Regions from separate parts of the Tistlia sp. genome, predicted to be linked through region 3. Evidence: predicted binding sites of a transcription regulator. Region 3 holds the regulator's gene; each other region holds the start of a gene.
The links. Region 3 encodes PhoB, which activates phosphate uptake and scavenging genes when phosphate is short. Its sites were predicted from a motif close to TNTCATAAAACTGTCA; they were not measured.
Positions count from the first base shown of each region.

Region 1 (7,492 bases), on a different contig from region 3:
GCCGGCTACCGCCAGCCCCCATGGCAGAGACGACGCGCTTCGCTCCCTCCCCGACGGGGCTCCTGCACCTGGGCCACGCTCACTCGGCGCTCTTCGCCGCCGCGGCGGCAGGCGGTCCGGGCGGGCGCTTCCTGCTGCGCGTCGAGGACATCGACCGGCCACGCTGTCGGCCCGAGTTCGAGGCGGCCATCCTCGAGGACCTCGCCTGGCTCGGCCTTGCCTGGGAGGCCCCGGTGCGCCGCCAGTCGGAGCATGCCGCCGACCACGCCGCCGCCCTCGCGCGGCTGGAGGCCGAGGGCCTGCTCTATCCCTGCTTCTGCACGCGCCGCGAGATCGCCGAGGAGATCGCGCGCAGCGCCGGCGCACCGCACGGGCCCGAGGGTCCGCTCTACCCGGGGACCTGCCGGCGCCTCGCTGGCTCGGAGCGCGCCGAGCGTCTGGCCGCCGGCGTCTCGGCGGCCCTGCGCCTCGACGTCTCGGCGGCACAGGCCCGCAGCGGGCCTCTGACCTGGCAGGACGCCGCGCAGGGCGAGATCCGAGCGGCGCCCGAGACCCTGGGCGACGTCGTGCTCGCGCGCCGCGACATCGGCACCAGCTACCACCTGGCGGTGACGGTCGACGACGCCCTGCAGGGGATCACCCTGGTGACGCGCGGCCAGGACCTGTTCCACGCGACCCACGTCCACCGCCTGCTGCAGGCCCTGCTCGGGCTGCCGGTGCCGCGCTGGCACCACCACGGCCTGCTCGCCGACGAGAGCGGGCGGCGCCTGGCCAAGCGCCACGACGCCCTCTCGCTCCGCGTGCTGCGCGAGGCCGGCCACGCCCCCGAGGCGGTGCGGCGGATGGCGGGGTTCGCCTAGCCGCCAACGGCCGGCTCAGCCGAAGCCCTTCTCCGAGGTCAGCACGGTCTCGACGCCGTGGATCTGGCGCAGGCAGCGGGCGATGTAGTCGCAGAGCTCCGGCTCGAGGTCCCGAACCTGGATGTCGATCGCCAGGGTCTCGCCGCCGCGGCCCTGGCCGGCCGGCAGGCGGTCGCTGTGCCAGCGCAGCGGCACCAGGTTGCGCTTGGCGAAGAGCTCGAGCACGCGCGGCATGACCCCGGGCTCGGCGGCGGCGGCGACGGAGAAGCAGAAGACCGGCGCGGGCGCGGGTCGCGCGGCGGCTCGCCGAGAGGTCTCGGAAAGTGGACTAGTGGTCGACATGGGACGCAGTCTCCAGAAGAGCGGTGGCAATCGAACAGGCACGACCCGGCAGCCCGTGGGGCGCCGGGTGGCTAATTCGAAGGCCAGCGATCATCCGAAGATGCGTCATGGCCGAAGCTTAGGAGCCCGCGGCCACCGGGGTCAAGGCGGGCGGCGCGCCTGGCCTGTGGCGGGCAGCCGTCGCTGCGGATCGCGCGGGGGAGCCGCTCTGTCGAGGCGGTCGCGCGGGCGAATTCCGGTCGCCACACCTTCGCAGGTATGTTTCAGTTTGATGACGGTTGCGGCTCGCTTCTGCGCTGCGGCAATCGGCACCGCCTCTCAGGCGAACCATCCCGGCGAGGCGCCGGGCAAGGAACACAACAGAATTTGGAGGAGACGATGAGTCTACCGACAGGGAGATGGATCGGCAGCGGGCTCGCCCCGATGTCGTTGCTGGCGGCCCTTGGGCTGGCCGTGGCGCTCGGCGCCGCGCCGGCACAGGCACAGGATTGCCCCGACCGGGGCGCGCTCGACTCGATGTACTGCGACCGCGACGGCGACCTCGTCGCCGACGCGCCGAGCGACCCCTCGAAGCTGGTGAACCCGGACACACTGGTTTTCGCCTACACGCCGGTCGAGGACCCGGCGATCTACGCCGATATCTGGCAGCCCTTCATCGACCACCTCGAGGAGGTCACCGGCAAGGAGGTGCGCTTCTTCGCCGTGCAGTCCAATGCCGCCGAGGTCGAGGCCATGCGCAGCGGGCGCCTGCACATCGCCGGCTTCTCGACCGGTCCGACGCCCTTTGCGGTCAATCTGGCCGGCGCCGTTCCCTTCGCCCTGATGGGCGCCGAGGACGGCCGGTTCGGCTACACGCTGCAGCTCTTTACCCGCAAGGACAGCGGCATCGAGAGCCCCGAGCAGCTGAAGGGCAAGACGGTGGCGCACACCTCGCCGACCTCCAATTCCGGCAACCAGGCGCCGCGCGCGCTCTTCCCCGCGATCGGGCTGGTGCCGGACCAGGACTACGAGGTCGTCTATTCCGGTTCCCACGACCAGTCGATCCTGGGCGTCGTCGCCGGTGACTACGACGCCGCGCCCGTCGCCTCCGAGGTCGTCGAGCGCATGGCCGAACGGGGCCTCTACGATCCGGAAGAGCTGAGGCTGCTCTACGAGTCGAAGCCCTTCCCGACGACCTCCTACACCCACGCCCACGACCTCGACCCGGCGCTGGTGGAGAAGATCAAGGAAGCCTTCTTCAGCTTCGACATGTCCGGCACCGCGCTGGGCGAGGAGTTCAAGGGCGTCACCAAGTTCATCCCGATCTCCTACAAGGAGGATTGGGAGGTGATCCGCGAGATCCAGGAAGCCAACGGCGTCACCTACACGCAGGGCAACCTGAAGTAGCCGGTCCTGCCGGCCCGGCCGGGCGCCTGCGCGCCCGCCGGGCCGGTCTCTTCCGGACCTTCGCGGGGACTCGAATGCTGAAAATAAGCGGACTGTCGAACAGCTACGGCAGCGACCAGCCGGTGCTGAAGGATCTCGACCTGACGGTGCCGGGCGAGTCGGTGGTCGCCATAATCGGCGCCTCCGGTGCCGGCAAGAGCACGCTGCTGCGCTGCATCAACCGGCTGGTCGAGCCGACCGCCGGCTCGATCGAGCTCAACGGCCTCGAGCTGACCCGGCTCAACGGCCGCGAGCTGCGCCGGGCGCGCCGCCGCATCGGCATGATCTTCCAGAGCTTCAACCTCGTCGACCGGCTGACGGTCATGGAGAACGTGCTGTCGGGCCGTCTGGGCTACGTCCCCTTCTGGCGGGCGGCGTCGCGGCGTTTCCCGCAGGCCGACATCGAGCGCGCCTTCCACCTCATGGAGCGCGTCGGCATCGTCCACTACGTCAACAAGCGGGCGGACGAGCTGTCGGGCGGCGAGCGCCAGCGCGTCGGCGTCGTGCGGGCGCTGATGCAGGAACCGCAGATCCTGCTGGCCGACGAGCCGACGGCCTCGCTCGACCCCAAGACCTCGCGGCAGATCATGGAGCTGCTGCAGTCGCTGGCCAGCGAGCTGCAACTGCCGGTCCTGATCAACATCCACAATGTCGCCGAGGCCAAGGAGTACACCCAGCGGATCGTCGGCATGCGCTACGGCAGGATCATCTTCGACGGTTTGCCGGCGGACCTGGACGAGGCGGCGATGGAAGAGATCTACGCCGGCATGCCCGCCGCTGAGCGCGAGCAGACCGGCCTCGACGCCCCGGTGCGGGAGGCCGCCCTGCCATGACGCCGACGCCCGAGGCGCGCACCGCGGGGCGCCCGCCGACCTGGCGCAAGCCGGCTTTCATCCGCAACCCCTACGTCCGCTGGACGGTGATCCTGGTCGCCGTCGCCTACGTCTGGTGGGCGCTCTCGATGCTGCCCTTCGACCTGCAGCGCATCCAGGAGGGCCTTCCCCGCGCCGCGCGCATCTTCTCGGGCGCCTTTCCGCCCAGCTTCGCGCGCAGCCAGCTGCTGCTCGACGGCTTTCTCGAGAGCATCAAGATCGCGGTGCTGGCGACCGTGCTCGGTGTTGGCCTCAGCGTGCCCATCGCCTTCCTGGCAGCGCGCAACATCGTGCCGCGCCTGGTCTACCTGGTCGGGCGCGCCGTCATCATCGTGGCGCGCAGCTTCCACCCGGTGATCGTCGCCATCCTCTTCGTCAAGGCGGTCGGCTTCGGTCCGCTCGCCGGAGTCCTGACGCTGACGATCTACTCCATCGGCTTCGTCGCCAAGATGCTGGCCGAGAAGATCGAGGAGATCGACTGGGGTCAGGTGGAGGCGGTGCGGGCCAGCGGCGCCGGCTGGATGACGACGCTGCTCTATGCCGTGATCCCGCAGATCATGCCGCGGCAGATCGGCCTCAGCATCTACCAGCTCGACAGCAACCTGCGCGCCTCGGCGATCGTCGGCCTGGTCGGGGCCGGGGGCATCGGCGCGACCCTGATGAACGCCTTCGGGCGCTACGACTACGACTTCGCACTCGCCATCACCCTCTGCATCATCGGCGTCATCCTGGTCAGCGAGGCGATCAGCGGGCGCATCCGGAGGAACCTGTGGTAGCGGCCGAGCCGGGCGAAGGCATCGCAGAGCGCGAGTGGCGGCGCTACACGCCGCGTCAGCGCTGGCAGCGGCTGGCCGGCTTCGCCGCCGCGGTGGCGGCGACCGCCTGGGCGCTGAGCACCATCGATGTATTCTGGCCCTGGCTGTTCGACGCGCCGGAGCAGATGGGCGACCTCTTCGGCCGGATGGTCCCGCCGGACGTCTCGGCCTGGCGCGCCATCGCCGAGGCGCTCCTGGAGACCGTGAACATCGCGACCATCGCGACGCTGATCTCGGTCTTCCTGTCCCTGCCGATCGCGCTGCTGGCCGCCCAGAACACGACGCCGAACCGCGCGACCCTGTGGCTCGGGCGCTTCATCCTGGTCTCCAGCCGGTCGGTCAACACGATCATCTGGGCGCTGCTCTTCGTCGCCATCTTTGGGCCCGGCGCGCTGGCCGGAATCCTGGCGATCATCTTCCGGTCTATCGGCTTCCTCGGGAAGCTGGTCGGGGAGGCGATCGAGGAGATCGACCGGCGGCCGATCGAGGCCCTGGAGGCGACCGGCGCCTCGCGCTCCAAGATCCTGCTGTTCGGCGTCGTGCCGCAGGTCATGCCGACCTTCTTCGCGGTCTCGATCCTGCGCTGGGACATCAACCTGCGCGAATCGACGGTGCTCGGCCTGGTCGGCGCGGGCGGCATCGGGCTGATCCTGCAGGGCTCGATCGACACCTTCGCCTGGCAGACGGTCTCGACGATCCTGCTGGCGATCATCGCCCTGGTGCTGTTCGGCGAGGCGGTCGCCGCCTGGCTGCGCGAGAGGATCATCTGACGCCGCAGCGGCTCGGCGAAGGTGAGAATCGCAAAGGCCTATCGCTCCGGCGGGTCGGCAGTCTCGGCCTGCCTGTCGACCAAGCTGGGCAACAGGAGTTCCGTCCCTGCCTGCCAATCGCCTGCTCGGCGAGCCCCGCAAGGGCTGAACCTCTCGCCGTTTCCTGTCAATTCAACCGACGCGCTGGGTGTCGTTCCGTCAGCGCTCCTTACACTTGTGCCCCCTGTCTCGGCGCCGACTTGGCTCATTTCCGCCACTGGCGTGGAGTATGCGTTCTGGAGTTGCCGAACTTCTGGGAGGACCAAGCCATGCGCTGGCAGGTCAACACGGCCCGCTCGTTCGTCGCGCTCAACCTGCCGGGCTACGAGGCCCTTCGGCGCTGGAAGCGGAAGCGCTCGGGATACCAGCCCGACCTGTCGAACCTCGGCTCCACCATCGTCGACCTGCGCTCTCAGGCGGATCTGCTGAAGGCCAACGGGCTGTCGTTCGCCGGAAAGGCGGTGCTGGAGATCGGATCGGGCTGGTTCCCCGTCGTGCCGCTGCTCTACCGATGCATGGGTGCTCGGCAGGTCGTGATGACCGATATCAACCGCTACATGGACCAGGGCACGCTCGACACCGCCAGGGCCTTCGTTCTCGAGAGCCTGCCGGAACTCGCTGGCAGGCTGGGCTTCGATCCGGATCAACCGTGGCTGCGCCAGGGGCGGACCTTCGAAGGCCTGGGCCTCGTCTACCGTGCGCCCTTCGAGCCAGCAGGCTCCGGCATCGTCGTGGACTGCGTCACTTCGCGCACCGTGCTGGAGCATATCCCGCCGCAGGAACTGGCCCGCCTTTCTCGCGCGTGGCTCTCCCTGCTCTCACCGGACGGCTTCATGCTTCACAGCGTGGATCATTCCGACCACCGCCAGCACGGCGACAAGCGGCTATCCCGCATCGACTTCCTGACATGGAGCGAGACGGGCTGGGACATCCTGACCCGGCTCGGCAAGAAGCAATGGCGGCTTCGGCATCCCGACTATCACCGGCTCTTCGGCTCGGCGGGTTTCGATCTGGCGGATGAGGCCACCGTCACTGATCCCAAGGCCGTCGACGATGCCCGCCGCCTGTTTCTCAAATACCCCTACGACAGTCTCTACACGCCCGAGGAACTCGGCGTTCTCTTGAGCCACTACCTGCTGCGCCCCAGGGGTGCGGCGCTCGCCCTCGCTGCGGAGTAGCCCGGGCAGCAAGAGAGCGGAGAGACGAGAGGAAGAGGCTCGGATAAAATTGGAGCGTCATCGTCCGACGGAGCCGCGCCGCTCGGCGTACGCCGAGCGACACCGCCCGAACCCGAGGCTTCGGCTCAGGCGATCTGGCGGCTGACGAGGGCGGCGAATACGCCCTGCTTGGCGATCAGCTCGTCGTAGCTGCCGGACTCGGCCAGGCGGCCGCCGTCGATGACGAAGATGCGGTCGGCGCGCCGGATCGTGCTCAGGCGATGGGCGATGGCGATGCGGGTGCAGCGCAGCTCGTCGACGCCGCGGCTGACGATCGACTGGGTCTCGTTGTCGAGCGCGCTGGTCGCCTCGTCGAAGATCAGGATGCGGGGATGCCGCACGAGGGCGCGCGCGATCATCAGCCGCTGGCGCTGCCCGCCCGAGACCGTGGTGGCGGCGTCGTTGAGGTAGGTGTCCATGCCCATCGGCATGGCCTCGACGTCCTTGTCGAAACCGGCCCGCCGCGCCGCGTCCCAGGCCTCCTCCCGCGTCGCGTCGGAGCCGGCGGCGATGTTGTCGAAGATCGTGCCGCTCAGCAGCTTGGCGTCCTGCAGCACGACGCCCAGGCTCTGGCGCACCAGCCGGCTGTTCAGCGTCGCGATGTCGAGGCCGTCGATCAGCACCGAACCGGCCTCCGGCTGCTCGAAGCCGAGCAGCAGGCGGATCACCGTCGACTTGCCGCTGCCGGAGGGGCCCACGAAGGCGACGAACTCCCCGGGCTCGATGGCGAGCGACAGGTCGTCGAGGACCGCCGGCGTGCCGGGCGCGTAGCGGAAGCGGATGTTGCGCAGCTCGATGCCGCCCCTGATCTCCCCGGGGTCCTTCTTGCCGCTGTCGTTCTCTTCCTCGGCCTGCAGGATCGGCGTCACGCGCTCCAGCAGCGGGCGCACCAGGGTCAGCTGCACCGCCACGCCGACCAGCCCGATGACGGCCGTGGTGAACTGCACGTAGGCGGTGATGAAGGCGCTGAAGTCGCCCGGCGTCATGATGTCGGAGAAGGCCGCCGCCTCGATCTCCTGCCAGCTGCGCGAGAAGTCGAAGAAGGCGTCGAGCTGGCCCGACTGCCAACCGATCACCGCCAGCACGATGACGACCGCGACGAAGGGGAAGACGCCGTTCATGACCTTGACCAGGTTGGTCCAGCCGTTCTGG
Region 1 is NZ_JBBDQW010000072.1:101,327-108,818, forward strand. It holds gene gluQRS (tRNA glutamyl-Q(34) synthetase GluQRS) at 21-860, shown strand; gene WD341_RS16515 (hypothetical protein) at 876-1,202, opposite strand; gene phnD (phosphate/phosphite/phosphonate ABC transporter substrate-binding protein) at 1,581-2,588, shown strand; gene phnC (phosphonate ABC transporter ATP-binding protein) at 2,663-3,460, shown strand; gene phnE (phosphonate ABC transporter, permease protein PhnE) at 3,457-4,275, shown strand; gene phnE (phosphonate ABC transporter, permease protein PhnE) at 4,269-5,084, shown strand; gene WD341_RS16540 (class I SAM-dependent methyltransferase) at 5,393-6,301, shown strand; gene WD341_RS16545 (NHLP bacteriocin export ABC transporter permease/ATPase subunit) at 6,427-7,492, opposite strand, start outside.
Region 1: a site for PhoB is predicted at 1,464-1,479, ahead of phnD (phosphate/phosphite/phosphonate ABC transporter substrate-binding protein). Genes of this name have one in related genera too.

Region 2 (7,492 bases), on a different contig from region 3:
GGGTATCCCGCTGATCTTCGCGACCGGCTACGGCAACGCCGGCCTGCCGGCGGCCTGGCGCGACGTCACGGTGCTCGCCAAGCCCTTCGTGCTGGAGGACCTGAGCAGGGCGCTCGGCCGGGCGCTGGCCGGCTCGGCCCGCGGCTGAGCGGCGGACCGGAGCCCGGCCCCCGCGTGCGCATCCTTGAGATCCGCGAGAAGAGCGTCTCGATCGCCTCCGAGATCGCCAACGCCTACATCGACTTCAGCCGCATGACCTGCTCGGTGGTGGCGGTCGTCACCGACGTGCGACGCGACGGCCGGCCGGTCGTCGGCTTCGGCTTCAACTCGAACGGCCGCTACGGCCAGGGTTGCCTGATGCGCGAGCGCCTGCTGCCGCGCCTCGCCGCGGCCGATCCCGAGAGCCTGCTCGACGAGGCCCGCGACAACCTGGACCCCTTCCGGATCTGGGATGTCATGATGAGCAACGAGAAGCCGGGCGGCCACGGCGAGCGCTCCGTCGCCGTCGGCACGCTCGACATGGCGATCTGGGACGCCGTCGCCAAGATCGAGGGCAGGCCGCTGTGGCGCCTGCTCGCCGACCGCTACCGTGACGGCCGGGCCGACGAGCGCGTCTGGGTCTACGCCGCCGGCGGCTACTACCATCCCGGCAAGGACATCCGGGCGCTGCAGGCCGAGATGCGCGGCTATCTCGAGCGCGGCTACAGCACGGTCAAGATGAAGGTCGGCGGCGCGCCGCTCGCGGAGGACATCCGCCGCATCGAGGCCGTGCTGGAGGTCGTCGGCGAGGGCTCCAGACTCTGCGTCGATGCCAACGGCCGCTTCGACCTCGAGACCGCGCTGGCCTTCGGCGAGGCCGTCGCGCCCTACGGCCTGCGCTGGTACGAGGAGGCCGGGGACCCGCTCGACTATGCGCTCCAGGCCGAGCTCGCGACGCGCTACGACGGCCCGATGGCGACCGGCGAGAACCTCTTCTCGATGCAGGACGCCCGCAACCTGGTGCGCTACGGCGGCCTCCGGCCGGAGCGCGACGTCCTGCAGTTCGACTGCGCGCTCAGCTACGGCCTCGTCGAGTACCTGCGCACCCTGGAGATGCTCGCCGCGCACGGCTGGTCGAGCCGCCGCCTGGTGCCGCATGGCGGCCACCAGATGTCTCTGAACATCGCCGCCGGGCTGCAGCTCGGCGGCAACGAATCCTACCCGGACGTCTTCAAGCCTTTCGGCGGCTTCGCCGACGGCGTGGCGGTCGAGGACTCGCTGGTCGGGCTTCCGGACCTGCCCGGCATCGGCTTCGAGGCCAAGGCCGACCTCTACGCCGTGCTCGAGACGCTGCTCGACTGAAGGGTGCCGTGTCCCGACTGCTCAGTCGGTCTCGGCCGGCAGCAGGGCGATCGAGGAGGCGCGCAGGCCCTGGTGGCGGAAGCGGAGGAAGTCGGGGACGGCACCGGCCACGGTCACGCGGTCGCCGACGCTCAGTGGCGTCGAGCCGCTGCCGCCGAAGCGGCCGGAGGCGACGGCGCTGAGGTCGGCCGCGACCATGCGGCCGCCGCTGTCCACCGTCAGGATATCGCCGTCGATCGCGGCGACGGTCCCGCTGACGGCCAGCCAGTCTTCGTCCGGCGCGCCGGGGTAGTTGAGCTTCGGGATCACCAGCGTCAGCGCCCGGATCGTGCGGGTCCGGGAGAAGTCGTCGTCGGTGAGGCCGGTCACGACGACCCGGTCGCCCAGCGCCAGCAGGTTCCCGGCCCAGGGATGGCCGCCCATCTCGACGACGATGTCGCGCTGCATGTCCTTGAGCGTGAAGTGGTCCGTCGCCACGCTCTCGACGGTGCCGGTGATGCCGATCCGCCGCGTCTCGGCGGCAGGGACGGAGTCCGCGGAAGCTGCGGTCAGCGCCGCGACGGCGAGGGACAGCAGCGCGAGCAGGCGAAGCGATCGGCGTGCCATGATCCGGAGACCTCCACCCGGCCCGTCGCGCCCCCGTTCGCGGGTCCGGGAATTATGAAAAACGCGGGCGCAGCCCCGCCGGTTCCGCGGCAGGCCCGCGGCGCCTCCTCCCGCTCAAGTCACGCCTCCGTCGGCGGCCGGAGTGAGGCGGGTGAGGGATGCCGCGGCGGCGCCAGACGAGGGGGCGGTTGCCTTCTCGCTATTCGTCATCCCGGACGCTAGGCGAGCCCGAGAGCCGCCAGGCGTCGCGAGCCTTGCGATCCGGGATCCAGCCAGGGCGGCCAGGATCAGCGTCGCCAGGAACAGGCGAGGACGCCAGCGGCCGCGTCTCCGCGGTGGGGAAGGAGCGTTGAAGGTCACGCTGGTGCGGAGGTCCCTGGAGACAACGGTCAGGCGGCACCGGCCGCGTCGGCCGGGCCCGTCACTCCTGTAACGCGCCCGGCGGCGATTCCCGGCGTCGGGGTCTTTCGATTCGTCGCCGGACGTCAGGTCGGCTTCGCCGCGGCCGGGTGCAGCAGCAGCAGCGCGGCCAGGCCGGCCAGGCCGATGCCGGCGGTGATCGCCAGGGCATCCGTCCCGAAGCGGGCCATCAGCAGGGCGAAGAGGAAGGGCGCCGAGGCCTGGGCGAGGCGCGTCGGCACCATCAGCAGCCCCTGCCGGACGCCGTAGCCGTGGGGACCGAAGAGCGCCAGCGGCAGGGTGCCCTTGGCGATGGTCAGGACGCCGGCGCCGGCGCCGTGCAGCAGGCTGAAGGCGACCGCGCCCGGGGCGCCGAGCAGGATCAGGACCGCGGCGCCGAGCGGGTGGGCGAGGCTCGCCGCGCGCGCCGAGAACAGCGGGTGCAGGCGCTGCAGCAGCCCGAACTCGAGCAGCCGCCCGGCGACCTGGGCCGGGCCGACCAGCGCGGCCGCCGCGATCGCCGCGGCGGGCGAGGCGCCCGCCTGCTGGAGCAGGCGCGGCAGATGGGTGCCGATCGCCGCCGTGGTGAACCAGACCGTCGCGAAGAAGAAGCCGAGCAGCAGCATCGTCCGGTCGATCGGTGGCCGTTCCGCCGGCGGCGGCGCGGGCTCCGGCGCGAGACCCGCCGCCGGGACCGGCGGCCTGCCGACGCCGCGCGGCAGCAGCCGGTTCAGCGGCAGGCCGATGAGCAGGTGCGCGGCGGCCCAGGCGAAGCAGGCGCCGCGCCAGCCGACCTCGGCCTCCAGGGCGGCGGAGACCGGCCAGCAGATCGTCGAGGCGAAGCCGGCGATCAGGGTGATGCCGGTGATCGCGCCGCGCGCCCGCGCGCCGTAGAGGCTGGCGAGCGCCGAGAAGGCGGCCTCGTAGAGCCCGATGGTCATGCCGACGCCGATGATCAGCCAGGCGGCGACCATCACGGCGGGCTCCTGGGCCAGGCCGAGCAGGGCGAGCCCCGCGGCGAAGATCAGGCTGGACAGGCTGAGCAGCCCGCGGCCGCCGCGGCTGTCGATGCGGCCGCCGGCCAGCGGACCGAGCAGGACCCCGACCAGGAGCGCGCCGGAAAAGGCCGCGAAGACGCCGTCGACCGGGATGCCCAGGTCGGCGGCCATCGGCTCGGCGAGGATCGCCGGCAGGTAGAAGGTCGAGCCCCAGCCGAGGGTCTGGGCGGTGCCGAGGACCAGCACGACGGCGCTGCGCGGAAGCGTCACGGCTGGGGCTCGGGCAGGGGCATGCCCGAGGCTGCGTCGCCATCGGCCGAGGGTCAAGGGATTCGTCTATATGATTCGGGCAAGGGTGCCCTGCCGATCCCGCGGGTGCGCGTGACAGTTCGGTGAAGTTTCCGGCCGCCGCACCGCTGTCATCGCTCGGCAATGCGCCGGCTGTATCACCTCGGCGAACGCAGACACCGATCGTCCGGAACATCCGAACGAAGCCGGAGGAAAGCCCTTGCTCGCGCTCGACCAGGTGACCGTGACCTACCCGACCGGCCTGACCGCTCTCGCCGACGCCAGCCTGGCCTTCGAGCCCGGCGCCTTCACCGTGCTGCTCGGCTCGTCGGGGGCCGGCAAGTCGACCCTGCTCAACTGCCTCAACGGCATCGTCCGACCGACTCGCGGCCGCGTGCTCGGTCTCGACGGCGCGCAGATCTTCGCCAGCCGACGCGGCTTGCGGCGGCATCGCCTGGAGACCGGCAAGATCTTCCAGCAGCACCATCTGATCGGCCGCCTCTCGGCGCTGGCCAACGTGCTGACCGGCAGGCTGGGCTTCCATCCCTCCTGGCGCACGCCCTTCCCGCTGCCAAAGGCGGACCGCATCGCCGCCCTCGAGGCCCTCGACCGCGTCGGCCTGCTCGACAGGGCGCTGGACCGCGCCGACTCCCTCTCGGGCGGGCAGCAGCAGCGGGTCGGGATCGCCCGGGCGCTGGCGCAGCGGCCGCGGATCATCCTGGCCGACGAGCCGGTCGCGAGCCTGGACCCGGCAAGCGCCGAGGCGGTGCTCTCGCTGCTCCACGAGATCTGCCGCGAGGACGGCATCACCGCCGTCGTCAGCCTGCACCAGGTGGGCTTCGCGCGCCGCTTCGCCGACCGCACCTTCGGACTCTGCGCCGGCCGCGTGGTGTTCGAGGGGGACGCTCAGGCGCTGACCGAGTCGGAGCTCGAGCGCATCTATCGCAGCGGCGCGCCGACGGCGCGGCCGCGCTCCGACCGCAAGTCCCATCTCGAAGGCCGCCCGGCCGCGGAAGCCGCCGCCGCGCAGCGGCGCCGCGCGGTCGCCTGAGACCTCGCCTCCGCGGCGAGGCTTGTCCGTCGCTTGTCCCCGACCCCAAAGCAGGAGCCGTCATCATGCAACGCCGTCAGATCCTGAGAGCCGCCTTCCTTGCCGCTGCCGCCGGCTTCCTGCCGGTCCTCGCCGCCGTTCCCGCCGCTGCCCAGGACGCCGATCCGGACGTGCTTCGCGTCGCGCTGCTGCCCGACGAGAGCCCGGCCACGATCATTCAGAACAACCAGGCGCTGAAGGATTTCCTGGCCGAGCAGACCGGCAAGGAGATCGAGCTGATCGTCACGACCGACTATTCCTCGATGATCGAGGCGATGCGCTTCAATCGCATCGAGCTGGCCTACTTCGGTCCCTTCTCCTACGTGCTGGCCAAGGAGCGGGCGCCGGGCATCGAACCCTTCGCGGCGCTGATCACCGACGGCGCGCCAACCTACACCTCGGTGGTCATCGCCAACGCCGACTCCGGAATCGAGGCGATGACCGACCTGGCGGGCCGGACGCTGGGTTACGGCGATCCGGCCTCGACTTCGAGCCACCTGATCCCGCGCGCCTTCATCCAGGAGGAGGCCGGCCTGGTCGCCGGCAGAGACTACGAGTTCCACCACCTGGGCACCCACGACGCGGTCGCCCGCGCGGTCGAGAGCGGCAAGGTCGAGGCCGGCGGCCTGTCGAGCGCGATCTTCGCCTCGCTGCTCGAGCGCGGCAAGATCGACGCCGCCAAGGTCAAGGTGATCGCCGAGAGCGCGCCGATCCCGAACTATCCCTGGACGCTCCAGGGCTGGCTCGCGCCCGAGCTCAAGCAGAAGATCCGCAACGCCTTCCTGAACCTGAAGGAAGAATCGGTGCTGGCCCCCTTCAATGGCGAGGGCTTTGCCGCCATGAGCGACGCCGACTACGAGATCCTGCGCCGCGTCGCCGGGACCCTGGAGATGGATCTCAACAAGGGCAGCTGAGCGCGCCCGGCGAGAGCCGGCCCGTTCCTCCGTCGCGGCGGAGCGGGCCGCTGCCCTGCGACCCCACCAAGGAAGACAGCAATGAACGCGATAGCCGTCGCCAGGCCCGACGAGCCGGGCAGCGAGATGCAGGCGAGCTACGAGGCGCTGCTGGCGCGCAGCCGCGAGCGGCGCCTGAAATCGGGAGCGATCGTCGGGGCCGTGGTCGCGACCGTCCTGGCCTGCTGCTGGCTGACCGGGCTGCTCGACGGCCGGCGGCTGGCCGAAGGCATCCCGGCGCTGGGCCAGCTGTTCGGCGAGATGATGCCGCCAGACTTCACGCGCTGGCGGGACTGGATCCGGCCGATCGTCGACACCCTCGGCATGTCGGTCGCCGGGACGGCGCTCGCGGTCGTGCTGTCGCTGCCGATGGCGCTGCTGGCCGCCTCCAACACCACGCCCAATGCCGTCGCCTACCGCGCCTCGCGGCTCTTCCTCAACGTCTTCCGGACGGTGCCGGAGCTGATCATGGGCATCCTCTTCGTCGCCGCCGTCGGCTTCGGCGCGCTGCCCGGGGTTCTGGCGCTCGGCCTGCATTCGATCGGCATGGTCGGCAAGTTCTTCGCCGAGGCGATCGAGCACGTCGACCCCCGCCCGGTCGAGGCCGCCCGCTCGGCCGGCGCCAGCCCCTTCCAGGTGATCTGGCACGCCGTGCTGCCGCAGGTGCTGCCCCAGCTCTCCGACATCACGGTCTACCGCTGGGAGTACAACTTCCGCGCCTCGACCGTGCTGGGGGTCGTCGGCGCCGGCGGCATCGGCTTCCAGCTGATCTCCTCGCTGCGGCTGCTCGACTACCAGCAGGTCGCGGCGATCCTGCTCTGCATCCTGGGCTGCGTGACCCTGGTCGACGGCCTCGGCGCCTTGCTGCGCCGGCACCTGAAGTAGGGCCGGCCGATGACCGCTCGAGCGGCCCGTCCGCGGATCGTCGTCACCAACCGGGCCTTTCCCGAGACCCTGGCGCTGCTCGCCGCCGACGGCGAGGTCGTCGCCAGCCGGGAGTCCGAGCCCTTGCCGCGGGCGCGGCTGGAAGCCGAGCTCGCCGACGCCGAGGCGCTGCTCGTCTTCATGACCGACCTGGTCGACGAGGCGCTGCTCGCCAAGGCGCCGCGGCTGAAGGTCGTCGGGGCCGCCCTCAAGGGCTTCGACAACATCGACGTGGCGGCCTGCCGGCGGCGCGGCGTGCAGGTGACGATCGTGCCCGACCTGCTGACCGTCCCGACGGCCGAGCTCGCCATCGGGCTGATGATCGGCCTGTCGCGCCACATCCTGCCGGGCGACCGGCTGGTGCGGGGCGGCGGCTTCGCTGGCTGGCGGCCGACGCTCTACGGCACCGGCCTGTCCGGCAGCACGGTCGGCATCCTCGGCCTCGGGCGAGTCGGGCGAGCCATCGCCGAGCGGCTCGGCCCCTTCGGCTGCAGCCTGCTCGGCTGCGATCCCGGCGCGGGGACGGAGCCGCCGCCGGCGGGCCTGCGCCCGGTGACCTTCGAGAGGCTGCTCGCGGCCAGCGACTTCCTGGTGCTGGCGGCGCCACTGACGCCGGCGACCGTCGGACTGTTCGGGCGCGAGGCGCTGGCGGCGCTCAAGCCGGGCGCCTTTCTGGTCAACTGCGCCCGCGGCTCGCTGGTCGAGGAGGCGGCCGTCGCCGAGGCGCTCGAGTCCGGACGGCTCGCCGGCTACGCCTCCGACGTCTTCGCCTTCGAGGACTGGGCGCGGCCGGACCGGCCGAGCGGCATCGAGCCGAGGCTGCTGGCCGCTTGCGACACCAGCCTGCTGACGCCGCACCTCGGATCGGCGGTCACTTCGCTCAGGCGCGAGAT
Region 2 is NZ_JBBDQW010000090.1:13,238-20,729, reverse strand. It holds gene WD341_RS20650 (response regulator) at 1-148, shown strand, start outside; gene WD341_RS20645 (mandelate racemase/muconate lactonizing enzyme family protein) at 175-1,341, shown strand; gene WD341_RS20640 (hypothetical protein) at 1,363-1,947, opposite strand; gene WD341_RS20635 (MFS transporter) at 2,433-3,614, opposite strand; gene phnC (phosphonate ABC transporter ATP-binding protein) at 3,853-4,683, shown strand; gene phnD (phosphate/phosphite/phosphonate ABC transporter substrate-binding protein) at 4,749-5,636, shown strand; gene phnE (phosphonate ABC transporter, permease protein PhnE) at 5,718-6,560, shown strand; gene WD341_RS20615 (NAD(P)-dependent oxidoreductase) at 6,570-7,492, shown strand, end outside.
Region 2: a site for PhoB is predicted at 3,727-3,742, ahead of phnC (phosphonate ABC transporter ATP-binding protein). Genes of this name have one in related genera too.

Region 3 (7,492 bases):
GCCGAGATCGGCCACGAGTCGGCGGCGCGCATGACCCAGATCGACTACGACCGCGAGATGGCCCTGGTCGGCCTCGACCCCGAGGATCAGAGCCAGATTCTGGGCATCGCCCGGATCGCCGCCGACCCCGACGGTCGTACCGCCGAATACGCTGTCGCCGTGCGCTCAGCGGTCAAGGGCCGCGGCCTCGGCTACCTGCTGATGCGCCGCATCCTGGACTACGCCCGGCGCCGCGGGCTCGAGGAGATCCACGGCGACGTTCTGACCGAGAACCGCCGGATGCTGCAGATCTGCGCCGAGCTCGGCTTCGAGCGCAGCTTCGACCCCCAGGACAGCCAGCTGGTCAAGGTCGTCAAGCGCTTCGCGTAGCGGCGTGCCTGGAGAAGCTGCCTTTTCCGAGGACCGCCTGGGCACGCCGTCGGATCAGGCCGGCGCCGCAAGCGCCCCGCCGCGGATCGCCGCCGACAGGGCCTCGATCTCGGCGGCCAGCGGCCGGTCCTCGGCGAGCGCCGGGGAATGGCGGCGGACCCGGGCCAGCACCTCGCCGAGCGCCGGCGAGAGGGTGGTGGCGCAGCCGCGCAGCTCGACCGCCTGGGCGGCGATCACCGCCTCGATGGCGACCAGCCGCTCGAAGGCGGCGAGCAGGCGCAGGCCCTGGCGCGCGGCCAGCGGCGCGTTGGTCAGGGCGTCCTCGACGCCGTCGGCGTTGACGCTCGGCCAGATCGCGACCGGCTGGGCCGCCAGCAGGACCTCGGCGAGCAGCGCCTCGGCCAGCTTCATGACCGGCGCGAAGCCGTTGCTGTCGGCGCCGGGGCGGGCGAGGAACAGCGGCAGGCCGGTGAAGCGCTCGGCGAGCAGCTTCGAGCAGCGCGCGACCAGCAGCACCGCGACCTGGGCCAGGGCGCGGCTCAGGGTCTCGGCGGCCAGGGTCAGCCAGGGCGTCTGGAAGGCGCCGTTGGAGACGACCCGGCCCTCCCCGAGCAGCACGGCGGGGTTGTCGCTGGCGCCGTTGATCTCGGCCTCGGCGGCGGCGCGCGCCGTCTCCAGGGCGGCGAAGCCGGCGCCGTGGGTCTGCGGCAATGTGCGGAACGACAGGGGGTCCTGCAGCCGCCGCGCGGCGCCCGGCGCCTCCAGGCCGCCGCCCGCGAGCAGGCGCCGCAGCCCCTCGGCTGCCTGCGCCTGGCCCGGCTGCGGCCGCAGCGCCAGGGCGGCCGGATCGAGCGGCGACAGGTTGGCGCGGAAGCCCTCCATGGACAGCGCGGCGGCCTGCTGCACGGCCGTCAGCGCGGTCTCGGCGCGCGCCACGAAGAGCGCCGCCAGGGCACCCGAGAAGCTGGAGTGGTTGGCCAGCGCCAGGCCGTCGCGCGGCCCGAGCGCGAGCGGCGCCAGCCCGGCGGCGCGCAGCACCTCGGCGGCCGGCCCGACCCGCCCGGTGGAATCGACGAGCTCGCCCTCGCCGACCAGCGCCAGGCCCAGGGTCGCGCCGAGCAGCAGGTCGGAGGCGCCGATCGAGCCGCCCTCGCGGACCAGCGGCGTCAGGCCCCGCGCCAGGCAGGTCTCGAGGAAGGCCGCGACCGCCGGGTCGCAGCCGGCGGCGCCGCGGCCCAGGGTGTTGAGGCGCACGATCATGGCGGCGCGCACGACCTCGGCCGGCAGCGGCGCGCCGAGCGACAGCGCCCGCCCGCGCAGGGTCTGCAGCGAGAAGGCGGCAAGCTCCTCGGCCGACAGGCGCTGGGTGGCGCGCGCGCCGAGCCCGGTGTTCAGGCCGTAGACCGCCTCCCCCGAGGCCAGGGCGCGGGTCACCACGGCGCGTGCCGCGGCGAGGCGCTCGCGCGCCGGCCCGTCGAGGCCGACCGCCGGCCGCGCTGTCGCCGCGGCGGCGGCCAGAGCGCGGCAGGTCAGGCTCTCGCCGTCGAGGAGCAGGGTTTCCATGGCGCCAGACTGCCCGGGCCGCCGCGCCGGGGAAACCTGCTTTCCGATCCCCTCGGGCTCTGCCAGGGTGCCGGTCCCAGCGCAGCCCGAGGAAGCGGCCCGAAATGCCCGAGATCCACATCACCTACCTGAACGGACCCGACGTCGAGCGGCTCGCGCTCACCGACGCCGAGATCCTGGCGGCAATCGAGCAGAGCCTGGCGGCGCAGGGCCGCGGCGAGACGGTGATCGAGCCGCGCGTCCACCTGATTCCCGAGCCGGGCCGCATCGACGGACACTTCAACGTCCTGCGCGGCTACGTCCGGCCGCTCAAGGCCGCCGGCGTCAAGGTCGTCGGCGACTTCGTCGATAACTACAAGAAGGGCCTGCCCTCGGAGTTCGGCATCCTCAACCTCTTCGACCCCGAGACCGGCACGCCGACCGCCATCGTCGACGCCACCGGCATCACCGAGATGCGCACCGGCGCGGTCACCGCGCTCGGCGCCAAGTACCTGGCGCGCAAGGGCTCGAAGGTCCTCGGCCACATCGGCGCCCGCGGCACCGCCTACTGGAACGTGCGCCTGCTCGACCACCTGTTCGACTTCGAGGAGATCCGCGTCCATTCGCGCCGGCCCGAGAGCCGCGAGGCCTTCGCCGCCCGGCTCACCGCCGACCTCGGCAAGCCGGTGACGGTGACCACGGACTGGCGCTCGACCGTCGAGGGCGCCGACATCGTCGTCGAGGCATCGCGGCTCAGCGAGCCGACGCCGCTGCTGAAGACCGAGTGGATCGCGCCGGCCGCCTTCGTCGTGCCCTACGGCACGATGAGCGCCGTCGAGCTCGACCTCACCGACATCATGGACAAGCTGGTGGTCGACGATTGGGGCCAGTGCAAGGGGGGCCCCTTCGGGGCGCTGCGCGAGCACGTCAACGCCGGCAAGCTGAGCGAGGCGACGCTGCACGCCGAGCTCGGCCAGATCGTCGCCGGCCTGAAGCCGGGACGCGAGAGCGAGACGGAGCGAAACCTCTTCTGGCACCGCGGCCTCAGCACCAGCGACGTCGCGCTCGGCGTCGCCCTGCTGGAGAAGGCCGAGCGGCTGGGCGTCGGGCAGCGCCTGCGCTACGCCTGAGCCTCCGATCCGGCGGCCGGGGCTACTCGACCAGCTGGCCGTCGTCGAGGGCGTAGCCGGCCGAGCGCACGGTGCGGATGACGTCGGCCTCGCCCTCGTCGTTGAGCGCCTTGCGCAGGCGGCGGATGTGGACGTCGACAGTGCGCGGCTCGACGTAGACGTCACGGCCCCAGACGGCGTCGAGCAGCTGCTCGCGGCTGAACACGCGCCCCGGGTGCTGCAGCAGGTAGCGCAGCAGGCGGAACTCGGTCGGGCCGAGGTGGACGTGGCGGCCGCCGCGCCGCACCCGGTGCGAGGCCAGGTCCATGGCCAGGTCGGCGAAGGTCAGGGTGTCGCTGGCCATGGCCGGCTGGGTGCGGCGCATCACGGCGCGGACCCGCGCGATCAGCTCGGCCGGCGAGAAGGGCTTGGTGATGTAGTCGTCGGCACCGGAATCGAGCCCGCGGATCTTGTCGGCTTCCTCGCCGCGCGCGGTCAGCAGGATGATCGGCACGCTCCGGGTCTCGGGCGCCCGGCGCAGCTGGCGGCAGACCTCGAGGCCGCTCATCAGCGGCAGCATCCAGTCGAGGAGGATCAGGTCCGGCGTCTCTTCCTTGGCCAGCACCAGCGCCTCCTCGCCGTCGCGCGCATCGACCAGCCGGAAGCCCTCGCGCTCCAGGTTGTAGCGAAGCAGCGTGACCAGGGCCGCCTCATCCTCGACCAGCAGGATCAGGGGCTTCATCACGCGCCGCCTCCCGCGCCGGGCCGGCCGCTGTCACTCCCGCCGCCATCGCCGCCGTCGCTTTCGCCTTTCTCGGCCGGCTCGACCACGGCGTAGCTCGAGGTGTCGCCCTTCGGCCGGCCGCCCTCCAGGCGCTCGCCCTTGACCAGGAAGAAGACCAGCTCGGCGATGTTGGTGGCGTGGTCGCCCATGCGCTCGACGTTCTTGGCGATGAACAGCAGGTGCGTGCAGGGCGTGATGTTGCGCGGGTCCTCCATCATGTAGGTCAGGGTCTCGCGGAACAGGCTGGTGTAGGTCTCGTCGATCTCCTCGTCGCTCTCCCAGACGTGGCGGGCGAGCGCGGCGTCGCGCGAGACGTAGGCGTCGAGCACGCGCTTGATGTTGCTCTGCACCAGCTTGGCCATGCGCGGGATCGAGTGGGCCGGGCGCATCGGCGGCAGCTGGTTGAGTGCCATGGCGCGCTTGGCGATGTTGGCGGCGTAGTCGCCGATGCGTTCCAGCTCGCCGGAGATGCGCAGCGCGGCGATGACCTCGCGCAGGTCGCCGGCCATCGGCTGGCGCAGCGCCAGGGTCTGGATCGCCCGCTCGGAGATCTGCTGCTCCAGCAGGTCGATGTCGCGGTCGCTCTGGACGACGCCGGAAGCCAGCGTCGAGTTGCGGCGCGCCAGCGCCTCGACGGCGGTCTCCAGCGCCGCCTCGGCCAGCCCGCCCATGCGCACGATGGTGTGCGCCAGCTCCTGGAGATCGGTGTCGAAGGCCCGAACGATGTGGTCGCCGCGTGTTTCAGTCATGTCTCGGAAGGCCTCTGGATGCGAAGTCGGCCCGGGTGGGTCCGGGATCAGCCGAAGCGGCCGGTGATGTAGCCCTGGGTGCGTTCGTCGCGAGGATTGGTGAACATCTGCTCGGTTTCGCCGACCTCGACGAGCTTGCCGAGGTGGAAGAAGGCGGTGCGACGGCTGACCCGGGCAGCCTGCTGCATCGAGTGGGTGACGATGACGATGGTGAAGTTCTCGCGCAGCTCGTCGATCAGCTCCTCGATGCGGGCCGTGGCGATCGGGTCGAGCGCCGAGCAGGGCTCGTCCATCAGGATCACCTCGGGGTCGACGGCGATGGCCCGGGCGATGCACAGGCGCTGCTGCTGGCCGCCGGACAGGCCGGTGCCTGGCTCGGCCAGGCGGTCCTTGACCTCCTCCCACAGGCCGGCGCGCCTCAGGCTGGTCTCGACGATCTCGTCGAGCTCCGCCTTGCCGGCGCCGATGCCGTGGATGCGCGGGCCGTAGGCGATGTTGTCGTAGACCGACTTGGGAAAGGGGTTCGGCTTCTGGAAGACCATGCCGATGCGGGCGCGCAGCTGGACGACGTCGAGCGAGCGGTCGTAGATGTCCTGGCCGTCGAGCGTGATCCGCCCCTCGACGCGGCAGCCCTCGATGACGTCGTTCATGCGGTTGAGGCAGCGCAGGAAGGTCGACTTGCCGCAGCCGGAGGGCCCGATCAGCGCGGTCACCTCATGCTCGGCGATGTCGAGGTCGACCCCGTACAGGGCCTGGGCCTTGCCGTAGAAGACGTCGACGCCGCGGGCGACGACCTTGGGCGCACGGCTGCCGAGGGCATCGTCGGGAGTGTCTCGGGAGGTCTCGAGGGCAGACATCGCTGGGCGTTCCCCTACCACTTGCGTTCGAAGCGCTGACGCAGGAACACCGCGACCGCGTTCATCAGGATCAGAAAGCCGAGCAGCACCAGGATGCCGGCTGCGGTCAGGGCCGTGAAGCCGCGCTCGGGCGAATCGGCCCAGATGAAGATCTGGGTCGGCAGCGCCGTCGCCGCGTCGGTCAGGCCGCCCGGCGGCGAGGTGATGAAGGCGTTCATGCCGATCAGCAGCAGCGGCGCCGTCTCGCCGAGCGCCTGGGCCAGGCCGATGATGGTGCCGGTCATGATGCCCGGCAGCGCCAGCGGCAGCACGTGGTGCAGGACGACCTGCTGCCGGGAGGCGCCGACGCCCAGCGCCGCCTCGCGGATCGAGGGCGGCACCGCCTTCAAGGCGGCGCGCGTCGAGATGATGATCGTCGGCAGGGTCATCAGGGCCAGGACCATGCCGCCGACCAGCGGCACCGAGCGCGGCAGGCCGAAGAAGTTCAGGAAGACGGCGAGGCCGAGCAGGCCGAAGACGACCGAGGGCACGGCCGCCAGGTTGTTGATGTTGACCTCGATTAGGTCGGTCCAGCGGTTCTTCGGCGCGAACTCCTCGAGGTAGACCGCGGCCGCGATGCCGATCGGGAAGCTGAGCAGGAAGCAGACCAGCAGCGCGAAGAAGGAGCCGACCAGGGCGCCGGCGAGACCCGCCAGCTCGGGAAAGCGGCTGTCCGGCGAGATGAACAGGGCCCAGTTGAACCCGGTCGAAACGACGCCCTGCTCGACCAGGCCGTCGAACCAGGCGATCTGCTGGTCGCTGACCCGGCGCTGCGCCTCCGGCGTCTCGCGCAGCACCGTGCCCTTGGCGAGTTGGTCGAAGGGATCGGAAACCGGAATCGTGATCTCCAGGGTCTGCCCGATCAACCCCGGGTCGTCCACGACCTCGTCGCGCAGCTGGAACTGCGCGCCGTTGCTGAGCAGGTCGCGCAGCTTGCGCTGCTCGCCCGGCGGCCGCTCGCCGGGCAGCAGCGCGTCGAGCGAGTTCATCAGCAGCTGGCGATAGTCGCCGCGGCTCGGATCCTCGGCATCGATCTCCGCGGGATCGATCCGGACCTCGAGCCGCAGGTCGGTCTGCAGGAAGCCCTGGGCGCCGGTGGCGACCAGGGAGGAGACCAGCACGCCGAGCAGGCCGACGGCGAGCGCGATGGCGGCGATGCCGTAGGCCTGCAGCCGGCGGTCGGCTGCGTGGCGCCGCCGGACCCGCCGCAGGTGCTCCTCGGAACGCCAGTAGGATTGACGCGACGCTGGCATCTCCTGCTCGCTATCGCTCGTGATCGCCGTCACTCGTACTTCTCCCGGTATTTCTGGACGAAGCGCAGGGCGACCACGTTGAGCGCCAGGGTCACCAGGAAGAGCACCAGGCCCAGGGCGAAGGCGGCCAGCGTCTTGGGGCTGTCGAACTCGGTGTCGCCGATCAGCAGGGTGACGATCTGCACGGTGACGGTGGTCACCGCCTCCAGCGGGTTGGCCGTCAGGTTGGCGATCAGGCCCGCCGCCATGACCACGATCATGGTCTCGCCGATCGCCCGGCTGGCGGCCAGCAGGAAGCCGCCGACGATGCCCGGCAGGGCCGCCGGCAGCAGCACCTGCACGATCGTCTCGGCTTTGGTCGCGCCGAGCGCATAGGAGCCGTCGCGCAGCGACTGCGGCACCGCGGCGATGGCGTCGTCCGACAGGGAGGAGATGAAGGGGAGGATCATGATGCCCATGACCGCGCCGGCCGCCAGCGCGCTGTTCGGGGCGACCGCGATGCCGAGCGCGGCCCCGGCCTCGCGCAGCGCCGGCGCGACGGTCAAGACGGCGAAGATGCCGTAGACGATGGTCGGCACGCCGGCGAGGATCTCGAGGATCGGCTTGACCGACCTGCGGAAGCCGCGGCCCGAGTATTCGGCCAGGTAGATCGCGCTCAGCAGTCCGATCGGGCCGGCGACCAGCATCGCCAGCAGGGCGACCAGCAGCGTGCCGGTGAAGACGGGGATCGCGCCGAAGGCGCCCTGGCCCGCGACCTGGTCGGCGCGGATCGCCATCTGCGGCTCCCAGT
Region 3 is NZ_JBBDQW010000054.1:2,104-9,595, reverse strand. It holds gene WD341_RS12550 (GNAT family N-acetyltransferase) at 1-369, shown strand, start outside; gene WD341_RS12545 (aromatic amino acid lyase) at 424-1,932, opposite strand; gene WD341_RS12540 (ornithine cyclodeaminase family protein) at 2,037-3,041, shown strand; gene phoB (phosphate regulon transcriptional regulator PhoB) at 3,064-3,762, opposite strand; gene phoU (phosphate signaling complex protein PhoU) at 3,762-4,553, opposite strand; gene pstB (phosphate ABC transporter ATP-binding protein PstB) at 4,601-5,410, opposite strand; gene pstA (phosphate ABC transporter permease PstA) at 5,425-6,735, opposite strand; gene pstC (phosphate ABC transporter permease subunit PstC) at 6,732-7,492, opposite strand, start outside.

Region 4 (7,492 bases), on a different contig from region 3:
CGTCCAGGCCCTGAACCAGACGCCCTGGACGCGGCCATGGACGCGGACCAGGGCCTGCCGCTCGTGGGTCGCCATGGCTACAGACCGGCCCGCTTCAGCAGCTCCTCGTCGCGGATCGAGAGCTCCTGGCCGGCCAGGTCGGCGGCGGCCTCGCCGCACAGCCAGGCGACGACGGCGGCCGGGCGCTCGACCTTGGCGAGCTCCGCGCGGGGAATGCGGCTGACCGGGTTGATGCCGCTGGCGCGGATCTGGACCTGCATCTCGGTATCCACCGTGCCGGGGCCGAAACCGAACACCCGGACGCCCTTGGCGCCGTACTCCAGGTGCAGGGAGCCGGTCAGCATGGCCAGGCCCGCCTTGCCGGCGCAGTAGGCGCTCCAGCCCTCGAGCGGCCGGTGCGCGGCGCCCGAGGAGATGTTGACGAGGACCCCGGCGCCGCGCTCGACCATCGAGGGCAGCACCGCGCGCGCCATCAGGAACGGCCCGCCCAGGTTGATCCGCAAATTGTCCAGCCAGTCCTCGGCGTCGCAGTCGGCGAGCGGCCCGATCGGCTGGATGACGCCGGCGTTGTTGACGAGGATGTCGACCGGCCCGTACGCCTCGCGCGCGGCGGCGACCAGGGACTCGACCTCGGCCGGCAGGCTGACGTCGCAGGCCACGGCCTGGGCCGTGCCGCCAGCCTCGCGGATGCGCGCCGCAACGACCTCGCAGGCCGACAGGCCGCGCGCCGTGACCACGACGGCGGCGCCCGCCGCCGCCAGCGCCTCGGCGATCGCCGCGCCGATGCCCCGTCCGCCGCCGGTGACCACCGCGACCTTGCCGTTCAACTCACCCATCGTTCCTGCTCCTCGGCTGGCTTCACGCCCCTGGATACATCGCCAGGAAGACGAGCGAAACCGCCCGGCGCGCCGCCGCCTCCCAGTCGGGTCGCCGAACCCAGTGGTCTTCCAGCGTCAGCAGGGGCTCGGCCCTGTTCTCGTGCAGCAGGCGGTTGCGCAGGCCGCGCAGCCAGAGGAGCTCCTCGGCCGGCACCGCCTCGTGTCGCCCCGAGACCTCGGCCTGCGACTCGACGATGGCGCCGGCCAGGATCACGCAGGCGACCCAGGCGCCGGCGCAGTAGCACGCCTGGAGCTCGACGGTCAGCGCCGTCGCCTGCTCCGAGAAGCGGCTGCCGCCGTGCCGCGCCTGCTCCTGCTGGCGCGCCTCGAACCAGAGACGACGATCGTCCCAGGTCAAGGGGTCGGGCTGCTCCAGATGCTCCATGAGCCGCGATCCTCCGGCTTGCCGCTTCGAGGTGGGGCGCCGTCAGCGCGTCCAGAAGGGCTTGGCCGCCCGGTAGGCCCGCCAGGCCTCGGCGAAGCGGCCGAGGTCGGCCTCGATCCGCGCCGCCTGCCAGCCGATCACCAGACCGGCCGCCCGGGGCTCGAGGCGGCGCTTCCGATCGGCGCCGCCGGCGGTCTCCAGCTCCTCGATCAGTCGGTGGCCGACCACCGCGTCGTTGAGCGTGCCCAGGGTGTCCTGCAGCGCAACGAGGCGCTGGAGCAGGCGCTTGACCGCCTTGGCGCCGTAGAGGCCGCGGAAGAACTCGACGGCGTAGCGCAGCTTCTTCGCGGCGATACGCACCTCGTGCAGCTCCGCCTCGCCGCGCCCCTTGCTCCTGCGTGCGCTCTTCCGCAGCGCCTTGGCGCGCTTGTCGAGCAGCGAGGCGGCGAGCGCGGCGACCGGACGGCCCACCGCGTCGGAGCCCTCCCGCCGCCACCCGCCGTCCTCGAGCCACAGCGCCAGCCGCAGCAGCAGGCGGCTATAGCGCACGTCGCAGAGCGCCGCCCGCGCGGTGCCATAGGCCTGGGTGCACGCCGCCGCCGCGGCCTTGTCCAGGCGGCCGAGGCTGGGTTCCGCGGGCAGCCGGCGGGCCAGCGGCGTCAGGGTCTCCAGCAGGAAGACGTCCCAGTCGCGCGCCGGCCCCAGGCTCTGCTGCAGCCAGCGCAGCTCCTCCTTGAGGAAGGCGACGGCGTCCGGCGCCATGATCGAGCGCATCAGCGAGACCAGGGCGCGCAGCCGGCGCACCGCGACGCGCAACTGGTGCACGCCCTCGGGATCGGCACCGGCCAGCACCGCCGACTCGTTGGCCCGCATCTGCTCGAGGCAGCCGCGCGCCAGCAGGTCGAAGGCCTCGGCAGCGCTCATCGAGGTGCGCAGCTCCGGCTTGGCGGCCTTGCTGGCCGCCGGCGCGGCCGCTGCGAACAGGTCGTAGCCGCGCGCCGCCTTGCTGCGCGGCTCCAGGCGGAAGGCGAGCTCCTCGGACAGCAAGAGAGCGAGCTCGTAGAGCCGCGCCGGCGGGCCCGACTTCAGCTCCAGCTCGGCTTCGCTGATCGCCTCGCTGCGGCTGTCGGCGCGGATCTCCCCGAGGTCGAGGGCCAGCTCGATCTCGGCGTCGGCCATGCGCAGGAGCAAGGTGCGCCGGTCGATGTCGGTCGAGAAGACGGGTTCCAGGCGCTCTGCCAGCCGCTCGTCGAGCAGGAAGGCGCGCAGGGTCTCGTCGGCGACCAGCAAAGGATCGGGCCGGTCGCTCTCGGTCGCGCTCTCGTGCTCGATCAGGTGCTGGATGCCGGCGAGCTCGGCGTCGCGCGTCCGGTAGGCCGCCCCGCCGCGCTCGGCGGCCAGGGCGGCGTAGCTGTCGGGCGAGATCTTGAGGGTCTGCAGGCGCTGCCCCCCGGTCTCGCGCAGCCGCAGCGCCATCCGCCGGTCACGCAGCAGCAGCTCTTCGGTGTCGAAGTAGGTGCCGACCAGGCGCCGACGCTTGGCCCGGCCCTGCGCGATCATCCGCACGAAAGGATGCCGGCGCAGCTTCTCCAGCTGCGCCGGCGCCATGCTCAGCTTGAGCTCGATCTCCTCAGCCATCGGCCGCCGGACGATCGGCGAAGACCCCGGTCATGCGCCCTACCACCCCTGCGCCCCTGCCACCCATGTGCGAGTGTCATGAAACCGTCATAAAACTAGACGACTATCAGGATCGGTCTAGTTCGGGTGGCCTGTCAATATGGCGCGGCGGCGTGCGGTCGCGGTCGGCCCCGGGGCGGCTACAGCGTGCCCGGATAGGCGCCGCCGTCGAGCAGCAGGTTCTGGCCGGTGATGTAGCCGGCGTGGGCGCTGGCCAGGAAGGCGCAGGCGACCCCGAACTCCTCGATCGTGCCGAAGCGTTTCGCCGGGTTGGCCTTGCGGCGCTCCTCGAAGACCTGCTCCAGGCTCTTGCCGGTCTTCTTCGCCGTCGCCTCCGCGGTGCCGCGCAGGCGGTCGGTGTCGAAGGGCCCCGGCAGCAGGGCGTTGATCGTGACGTTGTGCTCCACGGTCTTGCGCGCGATGCCGGCGACGAAGCCGGTCAGGCCCGCGCGCGCGCCGTTCGACAGGCCGAGGATGTCGATCGGCGCCTTCACGGCCGAGGAGGTGATGTTGACGATGCGCCCGAACTTGCGCTCGATCATGCCGTCGACCGTCGCCTTGATCAGCTCGATCGGCGTCAGCATGTTGGCGTCCAGCGCCGCGATCCAGTCGTCGCGGGTCCAGTCGCGGAAGTCGCCCGGGGGCGGGCCGCCGGCGTTGTTGACCAGGATGTCCGGGTTCGGGCAGGCGGCCAGCGCCTTCTCGCGGCCCTCCGGCGTGGTGATGTCGCAGGCGACGGCGGCGACCGGCACGCCGTAGGCCTGGCGCAGGGCCTCGGCCGTCGCCTCCAGCGTCTCGGCGGTACGCGCCACGATGGTCAGCTCGACGCCCTCGCCGGCGAGAGCCATGGCGCAGCCCTTGCCCAGGCCCTTGCTGGCGGCGCAGACCAGCGCCCTGCGTCCGCGGATACCCATGTCCATCAGGCCGTCTCCTTCGTCTTCCTCTAGGGGTCGGTGGGGCTCTCCAGGACCGCCCGGGCGGTCGCCTGGGTGACACCGCCGCCGGCCGCCAGCGCCCGGCTGTCCAAGGCCTCGACCAGCTGCCGGGCGGCAGCATAGGTGCGTTCCATGCGCGCCACCAGGTAGGTGATTGCGCCCTGCGTCGGCCGCAGCTGCCGGTCGGCGAACAGCTTGATCAGCAGGCCGGCCATCAGCTCGTCGTCGGGCGGCCCGAGACGCGCCGCCGTGGCTGTCGCCAGGCGCGAGGCCAGGTCCGGAAGCGCCAAGGGCCAGCGCGCCGGCTCGAGCCCGGCCGTCAGCAGCAGTGTGCCGCGCCGTTCGGCCAGCAGGTTGTAGAGGTGCAGCAGCCCCTCCTCGAGCGCCGGGCGGCCGGCGACCGCCGCGGCGTCGTCGAGCAGCGCGGTGCGTGCGGTGCCGAGCCGCTCGGCGAGCCGATCCCCATCGAGCTCGGCGGCGACGAAGGCGGGCGCGCCGCTGACGCCGCGCCAGACCTCGGCCAGATGGCTCTTGCCGCTGGCCGGCGGGCCGACCAGCGCCAGGGCCGTCGAGGGCCAGTCGGGCCAGCGGTCGATCCAGGCGACCGCGGTCTCGTTGCAGGGCGCGACGAGGAAGTCCGCCCGCCCCAGCGCCGGGCGCTGCGGCAGGGTCAGGACGAGCTGGGCCGGCGCGCTCATACCGGCGGATCGCGGTCTGGCTCGGGGTCCCGCTCGATCGCCGGCTCGGTGCCGCCCATCGGCCCCGGGCGGGCGGCATCGCCGGAGGTGTAGAGGGGGCTGGCCAGATACTCCGACAGGCTGTAGCGGATCAGCACGCCGATCACCGCCGCCACCGGAATCGCCAGCAGTACGCCGGTGAAGCCGAACAGGGTGCCGCCGGCGAGCAGGGCGAAGATCACCAGCACGGGATGCAGGCGGATCCGGTCGCCGACCAGCTTCGGGGTCAGGAAATTGCCCTCGGCGGCCTGTCCGACGAAGAAGATCGCCGCGACCGCGGCGACGCGCCAAGCTTCCTCGAACTGCAGCAGCGCCAGCCCGACGCTGAGCAGCAGGCCGATCGCCGCGCCGAGATAGGGGATGAAGGACAGCAGGCCGGCTATCACCCCGACGATCAGGCCCGAGGGCAGGCCGACCGCGGTCAGCCCGGCCGCATAGAAGGTGCCCAGGATCATGCAGACCATGCCGACGCCGCGCACGTAGCCGGAGAGAATGTCGTCGGTCTGGCGGGCGAGGCGGCGGATGGTCGGCGCCTGGCGCCGCGGCAGCCAGCCGTCGATCTTGGCGACCATCCGGTCCCAGTCCCGCAGCAGGAAAAAGGCCACGATCGGCGTCAGGAACAGCAGCGACAGGAAGTTGACCACCGCCAGGCCGCCGGTCAGCAGGCCGCCGAGCAGGGTTCCGACGATCTCCGTCAGCCGGCCCAGCTGATCGGAGAGCGCGTCGCGGACCTTCTCGAGCAGCGCCCCGTCGGCCTGGGGCTCGACCCGGGCCAGCAACCCCTGCAGGCCTTCGCGCAGGAGGTCGGCGAGCTGCGGTATCCGCGACGCCAGGCTGGCGGCCTGCTCCGCCAGCATCGGCACCAGCAGTCCCAGGAACAGCAGAAGCAGGATGACGAAGGCGACGGTCACGACCGTGGTTGCCCAGGCCCGCGACAGGCCGGCCCGCTCCAGACGATCGCAGACAGGGTCGAAGAAGTAGGCGATCGCCATGCCGGCGACGAAGGGCATCAGGATGTCGCGCAGCAGGTACAGCGACAGGCCGAAGACGACCAGGCCGATCGCCCAATAGCGCAGCTGCCGCTCTGCCGTCATGATCCCCGCCCCTTGCTGGCTTCGTCCCCGGAAGGGATCGCCCGCGCCCGCTTCGCCTACTGTGCCGGCACCTGGACCGGTCGGCCGCTCGCGTCGGTCAGCGGCCGCACCGTCGAGGCCGCGCCGCCCTCGGTGGCGGCCGGCGCTGCCCCGCTCCCAGGCGGGCTTTGCGGCTGGCTGCTCGGCTGGCCGTCCAGTTGGCCGCTGGGCTGGCTGTCGAGCTGGCTGCCAGGCAGCGTCTCGAGGCTGCCGTCGCCGCCCAGCGGGGCGCTGTCGATCTGCAGGGCGGCCCGCGTCAGGCGGATCTGCCAGGCCGGCTGCCCCGGCGCCGCCACGCCGATCTGCTCGAGCGCGAGGTCGACCTGCGACAGGGCGCGCTGCAACTGCATCGGATCGCCATAGTAGACGAGGCCGATCTCGGCGGCGGTGCGCGTCACGCTCAGGGTGTAGTGGTCGCGCACGGCGGCCAGCTGGCCGAGCCGGCGCTGCACCTCGACCAGCTCGTCGAGGCTGTTGACCGGCACCAGGGCCTCGAGCTGGGCCTGCTGGTCGTAGCGCAGCTGGTTCTGGTCGAGCCAGTTGCCCTGGAGGGAGTCGGTGAGGCCTGCGGCGGCTCGGGCCAGCATGGCCTTCAGGCTCTCGCCCTGCTGCTGCGTCACGCTCTCCTCGCTCGACTGCGCCGGCCCCTGGCCGCCGGGATAGCGCCGGTTGGCGATCCTCAGGGTCGCGTTGCCAGCCGCGGGGTCGCCGCTCAGGCTGGCCCGCGAGACCAGCACGTCGCCGGCGTCGTAGCGGCGAGCCATCTGGGAGAAGGCGTCGGGATCGCCGGCCTCGGCCAGACCGGCATCGACCGAGGCGATGTCCTCGAGGTCGCCGAGCGGAGCGACAACCGGCACGAGCCGGTGATCGGAGCCGTACCGCTGCCAGGCCGCCAGCCAGGGGTTGTCGCCGGCCCACAGCGTCGCCGAGCCCCCCCCGCCGTAGAGCGGCAGGACCAGGATCGGGCGGCTCTGGGTCTCGGCGTAGGGGATGTTGTTGCTGCGCAGGAACTGGCGGACCTGGTCGGCCCGGAACTGCACGGTCAGGTCGGCGATGTAGCGGTTAGGCGAGGTCTGCTCGCCGGAGACCCGCATGCTCTGGACGTAGTAGTCGCTGAGCTCCGCGGCCGAAAGCGGCGGGATCAGCGCCCGGGTGTCGGGCGCGACCAGGCGCTCCCACAACTCCCGCACCGCCTCGACCTGGCCCTCGGCCATCGCCTTGTCGCGCGCCGCGGTCACGCTGTCCGCGGTGGCGTCCAGATGCACGTCGGACACGGTGAAGAGATCGGCGCGCGCGGGCGACAGCGCGGCGCCCGCCGGCAGCACGAGCAGCGCCAGCAGGGAGAGGGCGGAAAGCCTGGCAAGCGGCCTCAGGATCATTGCAACGCCTTTGCGGTTCGCTATGCTCCCGCGCGCAGTGGCGCGGGCCGGGTGGGCCTCTGTACCAGTGATAGCGCAGGCGTCACCGGGGCACAAAGGGCAAGGGCAGGACGGCCGGCTGCCGCGCCGCCGGACCAGCGACGGAGACCAGGCCGACCGTGACTGAGGGACCCCCCGACGTGCCGCGCACCTACAAGGATGCCGGCGTCGACATCGACGCCGGCAATGCGCTGGTCGAGGCGATCAAGCCGCTGGCGAAATCGACGGCGCGCGCCGGCGCCCTCGGCGGGCTCGGCGGCTTCGGCGCCCTCTTCGACCCGCGCGCCGCCGGCTACAGCGACCCGCTGCTGGTCGCCACGACCGACGGC
Region 4 is NZ_JBBDQW010000055.1:17,572-25,063, forward strand. It holds gene WD341_RS13065 (acylphosphatase) at 1-75, opposite strand, end outside; gene WD341_RS13070 (SDR family NAD(P)-dependent oxidoreductase) at 78-836, opposite strand; gene WD341_RS13075 (hypothetical protein) at 859-1,263, opposite strand; gene WD341_RS13080 (CHAD domain-containing protein) at 1,306-2,901, opposite strand; gene WD341_RS13085 (SDR family oxidoreductase) at 3,081-3,860, opposite strand; gene WD341_RS13090 (DnaA/Hda family protein) at 3,884-4,573, opposite strand; gene WD341_RS13095 (AI-2E family transporter) at 4,570-5,706, opposite strand; gene WD341_RS13100 (DUF2066 domain-containing protein) at 5,763-7,124, opposite strand; gene purM (phosphoribosylformylglycinamidine cyclo-ligase) at 7,283-7,492, shown strand, end outside.
Region 4: a site for PhoB is predicted at 2,976-2,991, ahead of WD341_RS13080 (CHAD domain-containing protein). Genes of this name have one in related genera too.